3 regions of the Streptomyces sp. NPDC002835 genome follow, and region 1 is predicted to be linked to each of the others. Evidence: riboswitches for the same ligand, from Rfam matches in the RefSeq annotation. Region 1 holds a riboswitch; each other region holds the start of a gene.
What was found. Region 1 has a riboswitch for cyclic di-AMP ahead of ACWD01_RS13325 (transglycosylase family protein). Riboswitches for the same ligand answer to the same signal wherever they lie in the genome.

Region 1 (4,420 bases):
AAAGGGAGGAGCCGGGGGACGACCTCATCTCGGGGCTCATCAAGGCGTCCGACCACGGCGAGCACCTCACCGAGAACGAGGCCGCGGCGATGGCCTTCATCCTCCTCTTCGCGGGCTTCGAGACCACCGTCAATCTCATCGGCAACGGCGTCTACGCGCTGCTGCGCCACCCCGAGCAGCGTGAGCGCCTCCAGGCGTCGCTGGCGTCCGGGGACAGCGGCCTGCTGGCGACCGGCGTGGAGGAACTGCTGCGCTACGACGGGCCGGTGGAGCTGGCGACCTGGCGGTTCGCCACGGAGCCGCTCACCGTCGGCGGGCAGCGGATCGCGGCGGGCGACCCCGTACTCGTCGTCCTCGCGGCCGCCGACCGCGACCCGGCACGCTTCGACGCCCCGGACACCCTCGATCTGTCCCGGACCGACAACCAGCATCTGGGGTACGGCCACGGCATCCACTACTGCCTCGGCGCCCCGCTCGCCCGGCTCGAGGGGCAGACCGCGCTGGCCACCCTGCTCCGCAGAATGCCGGACTTGCGGCTTGCGGGAGATCCGGCCGATTTGCGGTGGCGTGGGGGTCTCATCATGCGCGGATTGCGCACTCTGCCCGTTGAGTTCACGGTGTAAACAAGCTGACGCTACGTCAAGTCTGTGACTTTCACGTGATCTCTGCTGCATCGACTTGTGACTCACGTTCGAATGCGACTACGTTCACCGTCACTCGGCAGGCATCAGCAGGCCGCAGGATTCACAGCTGTCACGCGAAAGGCAACCGCATGCTCTCCGGGAACGGACGACACCGCCGACCCCGCCAGGCTCCGGCCCTCATCGTCGCGGCAGGGGTGACCGGTTCGGCCATCGCGATCCCGCTGCTCGGCGCGGGCTCGGCGTCCGCGGCCGACGCGAACACCTGGGACCGCGTCGCGGAGTGCGAGAGCGGCGGGGCGTGGAGCGCCGACTTCGGCAACGGCTACTACGGCGGGCTGCAGTTCTCGCAGGAGACCTGGGCCGCGTACGGCGGCACCGCCTACGCGCCGAGCGCCGACCTCGCGAGCCGCTCGCAGCAGATAGCGGTCGCGGAGAAGGTCCTCGCCGCCCAGGGCCCTGGCGCCTGGCCCGCCTGCGGTCCGCTCGCCGGGCTCCAGGACGACGGCGCGGACACCGGCGTCGACCCGGGCATCCTGCCGCTGCCGAAGCAGAGCGACGCGCCGGACGGTGAGCCGTCGCCCGACACGTCCGGTTCCCTCGACGTCCTCGAGCCGACCGACCCGGCGGGCGACAAGCCCGCCGAGGGCTCGGCGGACGACTCGGACGCCACGGGCGAATCCGGCGCGCCGGACACCCGTGACGCGGGCACGCCCTCCGGCGACGCGACCGACCGGCCGGCGACCGGGGACGACGACACCCGCACGGTGCCCACGGACGACGCCACAGAGGCGGCCCCGTCCGGCGAGGCGTCGACCGGCACCGGCAAGCACCGCGGTGCGCCGGGCGACGAGTCCGCCACCGGCGGTTCGGACGGCGCCCGCGAGGACGGCCGCCACGCCTCACGGGGCGACAGCGCGGGCCGCAAGGGCGACGTCGGGGCAACCGCCCCGGGCTCGTACACCGTTCAGCCCGGCGACAATCTGTGCGACATCGCCGCCGCGGAGGAGGTGCCCGGCGGGTGGCCGGCCCTCTACGAGGCGAACGAGGAGACGGTCGGGTCCGACCCGGACCTCATCCTGCCCGGTCAGAGCCTCGACCTGAGCCTGGGTCAGCGCTAGTTCACACGACGGTTCATGGGCTTCTGTCCGCTTCGTTCCGGTGAGACAAGGGTCTCTTTGTCCCAACTAGGGCGCAACGCCCCATGAACTCGGCCACTCCGCCCCTCACCTGCGAAAACGGACATCTTCGGGTGGTCGGTTCGGGCGTTTTCTCCCCGATGTTCGACTTTGAACATCGGGGAGTCCTGTGTCTACGGTCTGAACCGCTCGCCACCGCGGGCCCCGTCGACCGATACGCCGAATCCTGCCGTCGGTCGAGGGGAACAGTCGTCGCTCAGAGCGCCGAAGGCAGGAGCGGGGGACCCAAGGTAAGCGCCGGGGCCGTTCGCCCGGATCGAGAGATCCGGCGGACCGGAGCCGGCTGGGGGTGAAGCCCGCACGTCCCACGGACGTGCGGCCGGGCAACTCACAGGCCCGAACCCGACAGCTCACCTCGTAGGCGTCGGTGAGGAGAAGTTCCATGCTGCGTTCTTCCGACAAGGCCAAGCACCGCCGCCCGTCGAAGGTCACCCGTCTCGTCGCGCTCGCCGGTGTCGCCGGCGCCGCCATCGCCGCCCCGGTTCTCGGCGCGACCTCCGCCTCCGCCGCCACCGCCTCCGAGTGGGACGCCGTCGCCCAGTGCGAGTCCGGCGGCAACTGGTCCATCAACACGGGCAACGGCTACTACGGCGGCCTGCAGTTCTCCGCCTCCACCTGGGCCGCGTACGGCGGCACCGCGTACGCCTCGACCGCCGACCAGGCGTCCAAGGCCCAGCAGATCGAGATAGCCGAGAAGGTCCTGGCCGGCCAGGGCAAGGGCGCCTGGCCGAGCTGCGGCGTCGGCCTGTCCGGTGCCTCCTACGGCGGCGGCTCCGCCGAGGCCGCGCCCGCGCAGCCGTCCCAGGAGCGCTCCGAGGCGCCCACCACGCGCTCCGAGCGCACCGAGGCCCCCGCCCCGGCCCCGAAGGCCGAGAAGCCCGCCGCCGCTCCGCAGGCCAAGGGCTTCAAGAAGGGCGACGGCGAGTACAAGGTCGAGGCCGGCGACACCCTCAGCAAGATCGCGCAGGCCGAGAAGGTCGAGGGCGGCTGGGAGAAGCTGTTCGAGCTGAACAAGGACATCGTCGAGGACGCCGACGTGATCCACCCGGGCCAGCAGCTCCACCTGCGCTGACCCGCACCTGCCTCCCACGGTCCGGCGGTCGTGGGAGGCACCCGTCCGTCGGACGGGACCCGAGCACCCCGGTCCGGCGCGCCTTCCCCCGTACGCGCCGGGCCGGGGCTCGGTCCGTTGCTGGGGCGAGTCCGCCCCGGGGCGCCGGTTACCCGCAGGTAGGAACCGTCCCGTTTGTCCGGTCGCAAGGGGCTTGATGCCCTTTTTCGTCCCAGGGGGCGGGCATCGGCCGGGCCTTTGCCGCCGGGGCGGTTAGGCTCTTGCCGCAAGGCCAAGCAGACCTCTGCACTTTTCTCGCGTCACATCCCAGAAGGAGATGCTCGTGCCGTCCATCGACGTCGTCGTAGCCCGGGAAATCCTGGACTCCCGAGGCAACCCCACGGTCGAGGTCGAGGTTGGCCTCGACGACGGCAGCACGGGTCGTGCTGCAGTTCCGTCCGGCGCCTCCACCGGTGCGTTCGAGGCTCTCGAGCTCCGCGACGGTGACCAGAACCGCTACCAGGGCAAGGGCGTCGAGAAGGCCGTCCTCGCCGTCATCGAGCAGATCGGCCCGGAGCTCGTCGGCTACGACGCCACCGAGCAGCGCCTGATCGACCAGGCGATGTTCGACCTGGACGCCACCCCGGACAAGTCCTCGCTCGGCGCCAACGCCATCCTCGGCGTCTCCCTCGCCGTCGCGCACGCCGCCTCTGAGGCCTCCGACCTGCCGCTCTTCCGCTACCTGGGCGGCCCGAACGCGCACCTGCTGCCCGTTCCGATGATGAACATCCTGAACGGCGGCTCGCACGCCGACTCCAACGTGGACATCCAGGAGTTCATGATCGCGCCGATCGGCGCCGAGTCGTTCTCCGAGGCGCTGCGCTGGGGCACCGAGGTCTACCACACCCTCAAGAAGGTCCTGAAGCAGAAGGGCCTGTCCACCGGCCTCGGCGACGAGGGCGGCTTCGCGCCGAACCTCGACTCCAACCGCGCCGCCCTCGACCTCATCCTCGAGGCCATCAAGGAGGCCGGCTACACCCCGGGCAAGGACATCGCGCTCGCGCTCGACGTCGCCGCGTCCGAGTTCTACAAGGACGGCTCGTACGAGTTCGAGGGCAAGTCCCGCTCGGCCGCCGAGATGACCGAGTACTACGAGGAGCTCGCCGCCTCGTACCCGCTGGTCTCCATCGAGGACCCGCTGTTCGAGGACGACTGGGACGGCTGGAAGGTCCTCACCGAGAAGCTGGGCACCAAGGTCCAGATCGTCGGCGACGACCTCTTCGTCACCAACCCGGAGCGCCTGGCCCGCGGCATCGACGAGAACGCCGCGAACGCGCTGCTCGTCAAGGTCAACCAGATCGGCTCGCTGACCGAGACCCTCGACGCCGTCGAGCTCGCCCAGCGCAGCGGCTTCAAGTGCATGATGTCCCACCGCTCCGGCGAGACCGAGGACGTCACCATCGCCGACCTGGCCGTCGCCACCAACTGCGGCCAGATCAAGACCGGCGCCCCGGCCCGCTCCGAGCGCG
Region 2 (4,420 bases), on a different contig from region 1:
TCGCCTCGCCCTGGTCGGTGAGCCGGTCGATCTCGTCGGCGACGAACTGGGCCTCGTCGTGCTCGGTGTCCGCGACGTAGCCGGTGATCTGGGCGCCCTCGCCCGCGTTGGTCCACAGGTTCTTGGGGCGGCGGGACTCGTTGCGCTCGATGACGGCGTTGGCGGCGGACAGGATCGTCTGGGTGGAGCGGTAGTTCTGCTCCAGCAGGATCGTCGTCGCGTCCGGGTAGTCCTCCTCGAACTGGAGGATGTTGCGGATGGTCGCGCCGCGGAAGGCGTAGATCGACTGGTCGGCGTCGCCGACGACGCAGAGCTCGGCCGGGTCCAGGTCCTCGTAGCCGGTGCCCACCAGCTCGCGCACGAGCGTGTACTGCGCGTGGTTGGTGTCCTGGTACTCGTCGACGAGGACGTGCCGGAAGCGGCGGCGGTAGTGCTCGGCGACGTCCGGGAAGGCCTGGAGGAGGTGGACCGTCGTCATGATGATGTCGTCGAAGTCCAGGGCGTTGGCCTCGCGCAGCCGCGCCTGGTACATCCGGTACGCCTCGGCGAGCGTCTTCTCGAAACCGGCCTGGGCCTGGTCGGCGAAGGTCTCCTCGTCGATCAGCTCGTTCTTCAGGTTCGAGATCTTGGCGCTGAAGGACTTCGGCGGGAACTTCTTCGGGTCGAGGTCCAGATCGCGGCAGACCAGCGACATCAGCCGCTTCGAGTCGGCGGCGTCGTAGATCGAGAACGACGAGGTGAAGCCCAGCTTCTTGGACTCGCGGCGCAGGATGCGCACGCACGCGCTGTGGAAGGTCATGACCCACATGGCGTTGGCGCGCGGGCCCACCAGCTGCTCGACGCGCTCCTTCATCTCGCCGGCGGCCTTGTTGGTGAAGGTGATCGCCAGTATCTGGCCGGGGTGCACATGGCGGGTCCCGAGCAGATGCGCGATGCGGTGCGTGAGCACCCGCGTCTTGCCGGAGCCGGCGCCGGCCACGATGAGCAGGGGTGACCCTGTGTGCACGACAGCGGCGCGCTGCTGTTCGTTCAGCCCGTCGAGGAGCGCGGCGGGGTCCACCACGGGGCGCGGCGCGCCGTCGCGGTAGTACCCGTCGCGGGCCGGGGGCACGTCGAAGGCGCCCTGGAAGAGGTCGTCCGGGATCTGCTCCGGAGCCGAATCCTCGGGCGGCGGCGGATGCTCGTCCGCTTGGGGCTGAAGGTCCGCCAGGAAGCTGTCGTCAAAGAGGCTGCTCATCGCCTAACGAGTCTAGGCGGCCGCACCGACAACCGTGGCCGCACGCCGAAGACCGGCGGCGGGCGACGGTCGGTGACGGCGCGATTCCGCCAGGCGACGAATCCGCCTCCGGAGCCGGGCCGGGGACCATCCGCCGAAAAAGGTCACGAAAATGTATCGGACATATCGAACATCAACCTTCACAGCGGCTGCACGAGTTGGCTAGCGTGCTCGACCAGGCGGCCCGCACCCCTCCCGGCGAACCACGCCGAACGGGCGGCCTGCGCCGAATCCGGCCTCCGGCAACGGAGTCCGGAACCGGGGACCCACCCTCCCGACACCGTCCTCGACACGGGAGGACCCAGTACCACCGGGGTGAATCGGACCGCGCGCCACTCGGTCCGTAGGGCACCTTCCGTTCGCCCGAACCCGACAGCTAACCCGGTAGGCGGTCCACGGAAGAAGGAGATGCCGGCCTTGGCGTCGCATCGCAAGCCCCGCAGCCGAAGCACCAAACCGTCCTCCGCCGTCGGATTCACCACGGCAGCCCTCGCGGGTGTGACCCTGCTCTCCACGCAGAGCGCGACGGCCGCGCCCGCCGAGCCGAAGCCCAGCATCGAAGAGGTGCAGAAGAAGGTCGACGACCTGTACCGGCAGGCCGGCAGCGCCACGCAGGAGTACAACAAGGCGAAGGAAGCCACCGCGGAGAAGCGCCAAGAGGTGGACCAGCTCCTCGACGAGGCGGCCAAGCGCACCGAGAAGCTGAACGAGTCCCGCCGCGAGCTCGGCAACTACGCGGCCGCGCAGTACCGCACCGGTTCCGTCACGCCCACCGCCGCGCTGATGTTCGCGGACAGCCCGCAGGCGTACTTCGACCAGACGCAGCTGATGGACCGGATGACGGCCCAGCAGCGCACCGCGGTCAGCGAGTACGAGACCGAGCGGGCGGCGGCGGCCAAGCAGCGCGCGGCGGCGACGAAGCGCCTCGAGTCCCTCACGGACTCCCAGGAGGCGCTGCGCACCAGCAAGCAGACGGTGCAGACCAAGCTCGCGGAGGCGCGCACCCTGCTGTCGACGCTGACGGCGGAGGAGAAGGCACGGCTCGCCGCGATCGAGCGGAAGAAGGAGGAGGAGGCCCGCCGCAAGGCCGAGGCGAAGGCCGCGGCCGAGGCCGCCGCCAGGGCGGAGGCCGAGCGGCAGGCCCAGGAGCGCGAGACGGCCCCGAGCACGGACCCCGGCACCACCGACCCGGGGACGGACACTGGTACGGACACCGGCACCGGGACCGGCACGGACGACGGCACCTACGCGGCCAAGGCCGACAAGGTCCTCGCCTTCGCCCGCGCCCAGATCGGCAAGCCGTACGTGTGGGGCGCGACGGGCCCGAGCTCGTACGACTGCTCCGGCCTCACCGCGGCCGCCTGGAAGGCGGCCGGCGTGGACCTGCCGCGCACCACCTGGGACCAGGTGAAGGTCGGCACCCGCGTCGCGACGGCGGATCTGCTCCCCGGCGACCTGGTCTTCTTCTACGACGACATCAGCCACGTCGGGATCTACATCGGCGACGGCAAGATGATCCACGCCCCCAAGCCGGGCACGAACGTCCGCGAGGAGTCCATCTTCTACATGCCGATCTACGGCAGCGTCCGCCCCGCCTGACCCCGGTCGCACGAGTGCCCGGGCGGCCGAGCCGCCCGGGCACCGGTATGTCCGGCCCGGATCAGGTCCAGAGGGTGGCGATGAAGATGTTGACCATGGTCAGGCCGCCGACCGCGCCGAACAGCGCCTTGTCGACCCTCTCCTCGTCCCGCTTGACGTAGACGAGGCCGAGGATCACCACCAGGACCGCCAGCTTGACGCCGATCTTGAGGTTGTTCACCGTCTGGTCGTCCGCCTGGTTCAGACCCACCAGCGCCACGCCCGTGACCAGCATGGTCAGCGCGCCGTGCAGCATCGCCGGGTTGAAGCGGGCCGTGCCCTCCCCCATCGCCTTCATCTGGGTCAGGAATCCGCCCAGCAGCGAGGCGATACCAATGATGTGCAGGGCGACGAAGACATTGATGAGTACGTCCATGGCCGGAGCCTAACCCTCCCCATACCACCGCCCGTCGGGCAGGTGGGCCCGCTCCGCCGCATCGGTCGGCAGGCCGCGGCAATGCGGAACCGTGACGTCCATCGGGTGGTCGGCAACCGGTCCCAAGCGTCCATCTTCGGTACTTTGCGGTCCTTCCGCCCCGCCCCCGTGACCGCGGCGTCTAGCGTCCTTCCTCAGGTGGCCGACTCCCCACCAGCCGTCGTACAGCCGGACGGCACTCGGCCGCCACCGCCGGGATGTCCGGCGGTGGGCCGCTCCCCTGTGCGGCCCGCCGCCGGACGCGAACGGCGGGCAGCGATCGACGGAAGGACGTGGAAGCCCTCGTGGCAACCCACCGGAAACCAAGGCCGCGCCTGTTCGGCGGGCCGGCCGCCCGTACCGCGGTCACCCTCGCCCTCGCCGGCGCGGCGACCGGCACCGCGTTCGAGGGCACGGTCCAGGCCGAGCCCCGCCTCACCCCCGCTCAGGTCAAGATCCGGGTCGACAAGCTGTACCGGGAGGCGGAGGCCGCCACCGAGAACTACAACGGCGCCAAGGAGCAGACGTCGAGCGCCCGCAGGTCGCTCGACGCGCTGCGCGACGAGGCCGCGCGCAGGACCGAGCGGCTCAACGCCTCCCGCAACGCGCTCGGTTCGGTCGCCACGGCCCAGTACCGCGACGGCGGCATGGATCCCGGACTGCGCCTCGCCCTCACCTCCGACCCGGAGGACTACCTGGAGCGCGCCGCCCGCGCCGAACGGGTCGGCGCCCGGCAGGCCGCCACGATCGCCGGGGTCCGGCGCCAACTGAGGGAGCTGGCAGACCTCAAGGAGCAGGCCGCGGAGAAGGTCGCCACGCTGGAGGCCCGCCGCAAGGAACTGGCCGGTCACAAGGCCACGGTGCGCGGCAAACTCGCGGCCGCCGAACGGCTGCTGGCCAGGCTCACCGCCGAGCAGCGCGCCGCGTACAACGACGGCGGCTCCACCCGGGCGCCCGCCCGCGCCGACCGCGCCGACGCCCCCCGGAGCCCGCTGCGGGCCCCGAACAGCCGGGCCGCCCAGGCCGTCGCGTACGCGTACAGGGCGCTCGGCAAGCCGTACGTGTGGGGCGCGACGGGGCCGGGCTCCTAC
Region 3 (4,420 bases), on a different contig from region 1:
GCCGGGTAGGCGTGCTCCTGCGAGGTCTGCATGGTGCAAAGCCTACGGCGCGGCGCAGCGGTCGCGCCGCCGGTTGCCGGCGGGCAGTCTGAGGAGGCCGCACGGGCGGTCCGGCACCGCCTCGGACCGGTCGGAGGGCACGCCGGAACACATGAGAGACTGGTCTAGACAACCCGCTAAGACTTGAAGGGCAACACCATGGCTGAGCGCCGCGTCAATGTCGGCTGGGCCGAGGGCCTTCACGCCCGCCCCGCGTCCATCTTCGTCCGTGCCGCGACGGCTGCCGGCGTCCCCGTGACGATCGCCAAGGCCGACGGCAACCCGGTCAACGCCGCCTCCATGCTCGCCGTGCTCGGCCTGGGCGCGCAGGGCGGCGAGGAGATCGTCCTCGCCTCCGACGCGGACGGCGCCGAGGCCGCCCTGGACCGTCTGGCCAAGCTGGTCGCCGAGGGTCTCGACGAGCTTCCCGAGACGGTCTGAGCCGAGTCCCCCTCAGTTCAGTACGACAGAACCGCGGTGCCCCGATACGGGGGCGCCGCGGTTCTGCATTCCCGGGACCACCGCTTTCCCGGAACCGCCCACGCGCTTTCCGCGAGCACCACGAATTCACGGACGCCGTCGGGAAAAGGAAATCCATAAAAGAAGCAGCACCGCACCACTTTTTATATACGCCGTCTGTTAATTCCGGCCGCTCGTGGTGTTTACGGGATGTTGCGAAGTCCTCACCCGCACGGTGCGCCGCAGCCGGTGCGCCCCGGCGGACCGCTCCGCGTGCAGCGCCGTCAGCGCCCGCGCCCGCTCGGCGTCACCGCGCGCCACGGCGTCGACGATCGCCCCGCGCTCGGCCCATGCCTCGACCGGCGCGGCCGGCTGCTCCACCGCGTACATCCAGGCGATCTTGTGCCGCAACTGGGTGAGCAGCGCGGTCAGTCCGGGGCTGCCGCAGGACTGGGCGAGCGTCTCGTGGAACCAGTTGCCGAGGGAGCGCAGATCCTCGCCCTGACCCCGGCGTGCCCGCTCCTGCCCCAGCCTGACCAGGCCTCGAAGCACCTTGAGGTGTGCCTCGGTACGGCGCTGTGCGGCTCGGGCCGCCCCCAGGGGCTCCAGCAGCATGCGGACCTCCAGGAGGTCGGCGGCCTCCTGCTCCGTGGGCTCGGCGACGCAGGCGCCCGCGTGCCGCCGGGTGACGACGAACCCCTCCGACTCCAGGGTGCGCAGCGCTTCGCGCACCGGGACCCGGGAGACCCCGTAGCGGCGGGCGAGCTGCTCCTCGGTGAGCCGGCTGCCGCGTTCGAAGACACCGGAGACGATGTCGTCGCGGATCGCCGTGCATACCGAGTGCGCGGGAATACGCATGACCGAACCTCCGCCTTGATCCGAGCGAAACGCAGCCGTTGGACGTGTCTTCCCGTGACTCTATTGCAATGTGCGCCGTTTTCCGACGGCGGCCGGGAAACCATGGAAATCTCTTGGCACGCACGGCAATCGCGGAATGGCGGAAACGGCACGGAATAGGCCGAAGGCCCCCGGCGGGAAGCCGGGGGCCTTGCGAGCGGGTGCGACGGGCGGGCCGCACGGCGGGGACGCCGGGGTCAGACGGCGACGCCGTGCGAGCGCAGGTAGGCGACCGGGTCGATGTCGGAGCCGTACTCGGCCGTGGTCCGCGCCTCGAAGTGCAGGTGCGGCCCGGTCGAGTTGCCGGTCGAGCCGGAGAGCCCGATCTGCTGGCCGGGCGTGACCTGCTGGCCGGCGAAGACGCCGATGGACGCCAGGTGGCCGTACTGCGTGTAGGTGCCGTCGTTCATCCGGATCACGACGCTGTTGCCGTACGCGCCGTCCCAGCCGGCCTCGACGACGGTGCCGGAGCCCACGGACACGACGGAACTGCCGGACGGGGCGCGGAAGTCGACGCCGGAGTGGGAGCCGGAGGACCACAGGGCGCCGCCGGTCTTGTAGCCGGTGGTCACGAAGGAGCCGGCGATGGGGAGCTGGAAGGAGTTCAGCCGCCGGCGCTCGGCCTCACGGGCGGCGCGCTCCTCGGCCTCGCGGGCCTCCTTGGCGCGCGCCTCCGCCTTGCGCTTGGCCTCCGCCGCGGCCTTCTCCCGCGCACGGGCCTGGGCGGCGGCCTCCTCGGCCTCCTGCTTCTGCGCGGCGGCCTGGTCGGCTATCTCGTCGGCGAGCGAGCCCATGGTGATGATCTGGGTGAGGCCGGTGTCCTCGGCGGAGAGGGCGGAAGCGTCTGCGGCGAGAGCCGGGGAGGCGAGGGTTCCGACGACGCCGGTGGTGGCGAGTGCGGCGGCGCCGGCCAGTTTCGCGCTCCTGCGCGTCAGGCGGCTCGGGGCACGATGCTTCCCGGTGGCACGGGTGAACGCCATGGAGAGGCTGATCCTTTCCTTCCTTCTCGCCTACCGGGTTAGCTGACGGGTTCGGAGCAGGAAGGTCTCCTACGGGCGCCTCCGCTCGGGCGAAGGTGTCCGATTCACCCCAGGGACTGATTGGGTCCCCGGCTCCCCAGGCTCGCGCCTGACGGGGACTCGGCGATGACTGCCCGACGCCGCGGGCGCGACGATCTTCAGACGAACAGCCGGACCGACGCTAGGCATCTCGTCCGTCAATCGCCAAACGGACAGCCCGTTTTGTAGCGCATGCCACAGGGCAGACAGGCAACCTCTCCCGCAAAACGGGCATACGACGGAACCCCGGCAAACGATCCGAAGCCGGGGTTCCGCTTGTCTGCGCCTGACGGGCGATCCGCCGGTTTCGGCCTGCTGCCCGATCGGCGGCTTCCGTTCAGCCCGTGACAACCCTCACTTCGCCGATGCCGAGCGCCTTGACGGGTTCGGCGATCTGCGACGCGTCGCCGACGAGCACCGTGACAAGCCGGTCCACCGGGAAGGCGTTGACCACGGCCGCGGTCGCCTCCACCGTGCCGGTCTCCGCCAGCCGTACGTACAACTGGGCCTGGTAGTCGTCCGGGAGGTGCTGCTCGACCTGGTCGGCCAGGGTGCCCGCGACGGAGGCCGCCGTCTCGTACTTCAGCGGGGCGACGCCCACCAGGTTCTGCACGGCGACGTCACGTTCGGCGTCGGTGAGGCCCTCGGCCGCGAGCGTGCGGAGCACCTTCCACAGGTCGTCCAGCGCGGGGCCGGTGTTGGGCGTGTCCACCGAGCCGCTGATGGCGAGCATGGCCGCGCCCGAGCCGTCCGGCGCGGAGAGCAGCACCTGTCCGAAGGCCCGTACGCCGTAGGTGTAGCCCTTCTCCTCGCGCAGTACGCGGTCGAGGCGGGAGGTGAGGGTGCCGCCGAGGCAGTACGTGCCGAGCACCTGGGCGGGCCAGACACGGTCGTGACGGTCGGCTCCGACCCGGCCGACGAGCACCTGGGTCTGCACGGCCCCGGGACGGTCCACGACGATCACGCGGCCGGTGTCGTCGGCGGTGATCGCGGGCACCGGGTGCGGGGCGGCCTTGTCGCCCGTCCAGGTGCCGAGCGAGTCGCCGAGCACGGCGTCCAGGTCGACGCCGGTGAGGTCGCCGACGATCACGGCGGTCGCCGTCGCGGGGCGCACATGGGCCTCGAAGAAGGCGCGCACGGCCGCGGCGTCGATACGGGCCACCGTCTCCTCGGTGCCCTGGCGGGGGCGCGAGACGCGCAGCGCGGCCGGGAAGAGCTCCTTGGAGAGCTGCTTGGCGGCACGGCGGCCCGGGTTCGCCGTCTCGTGCGGGATCTCGTCGAGGCGGTTGCGGACCAGCCGCTCGACCTCGCTCTCCGCGAAGGCGGGGGTCCGCAGCGCCTCGGCGAGCAGACCGAGCGCCTTGGGGAGCCGGGAGACCGGGACCTCCAGCGACACCCGGACCCCGGGGTGGTCGGCGTGGGCGTCCAGGGTGGCGCCGCAGCGCTCCAGTTCGGCGGCGAACTCCTCCGCGGAGTGCTTGTCGGTGCCCTCCGACAGGGCGCGCGCCATGATCGTGGCGACGCCGTCGAGGCCCTCGGGCTCGGCGTCCAGCGGGGCGTCGAGGCAGACCTCGACCGCCACCACCTGCTGGCCGGGCCGGTGGCAGCGCAGCACCGTCAGGCCGTTGTCGAGCGTGCCGCGCTCGGGGGCCGGGAAGGCCCAGGGCCGGGCGGTGCCCGGGGCCGGCTGCGGATGGAAGTCCATGGTCACGGCAGCGTCGCTCACTGGTCCGTCCCTTCGTGCTCGTGTCCGTCGGCCGCTTCGGTCTCTTCCGCGGCGACAGGTTCGTAGACCAGCACCGCCCTGTTCTCGGGGTGCAGACGCGCCTTCGCGACCGCCCGCACCTCCTCCGCGGTGATGTCGAGCACCCGCGTGACGGCGCTGAGCGCCAGCTGCGGGTCGCCGAACAGCACCGCGTAGCGGCAGAGTTCGTCGGCGCGGCCCGACACCGTGCCGAGCCGGTCCA

Region 2: linked by a shared signal. The riboswitch ahead of ACWD01_RS12375 (NlpC/P60 family protein) and the one ahead of ACWD01_RS13325 (transglycosylase family protein) in region 1 are both predicted to bind cyclic di-AMP.
Region 3: linked by a shared signal. The riboswitch ahead of ACWD01_RS22455 (M23 family metallopeptidase) and the one ahead of ACWD01_RS13325 (transglycosylase family protein) in region 1 are both predicted to bind cyclic di-AMP.

What each region holds. Positions count from the first base shown of each region.
Region 1 is NZ_JBSFUW010000010.1:15,630-20,049, reverse strand. It holds gene ACWD01_RS13335 (cytochrome P450 family protein) at 1-623, shown strand, start outside; gene ACWD01_RS13330 (transglycosylase family protein) at 773-1,762, shown strand; cyclic di-AMP (ydaO/yuaA leader) riboswitch at 2,033-2,219, shown strand; gene ACWD01_RS13325 (transglycosylase family protein) at 2,226-2,912, shown strand; gene eno (phosphopyruvate hydratase) at 3,229-4,420, shown strand, end outside.
Region 2 is NZ_JBSFUW010000009.1:79,930-84,349, forward strand. It holds gene pcrA (DNA helicase PcrA) at 1-1,237, opposite strand, end outside; cyclic di-AMP (ydaO/yuaA leader) riboswitch at 1,491-1,682, shown strand; gene ACWD01_RS12375 (NlpC/P60 family protein) at 1,685-2,875, shown strand; gene ACWD01_RS12380 (hypothetical protein) at 2,937-3,290, opposite strand; gene ACWD01_RS12385 (NlpC/P60 family protein) at 3,635-4,420, shown strand, end outside.
Region 3 is NZ_JBSFUW010000021.1:53,550-57,969, forward strand. It holds gene ACWD01_RS22440 (GNAT family N-acetyltransferase) at 1-32, opposite strand, end outside; gene ACWD01_RS22445 (HPr family phosphocarrier protein) at 199-480, shown strand; gene ACWD01_RS22450 (GntR family transcriptional regulator) at 679-1,356, opposite strand; gene ACWD01_RS22455 (M23 family metallopeptidase) at 1,593-2,375, opposite strand; cyclic di-AMP (ydaO/yuaA leader) riboswitch at 2,389-2,550, opposite strand; gene ACWD01_RS22460 (M16 family metallopeptidase) at 2,791-4,158, opposite strand; gene ACWD01_RS22465 (M16 family metallopeptidase) at 4,176-4,420, opposite strand, start outside.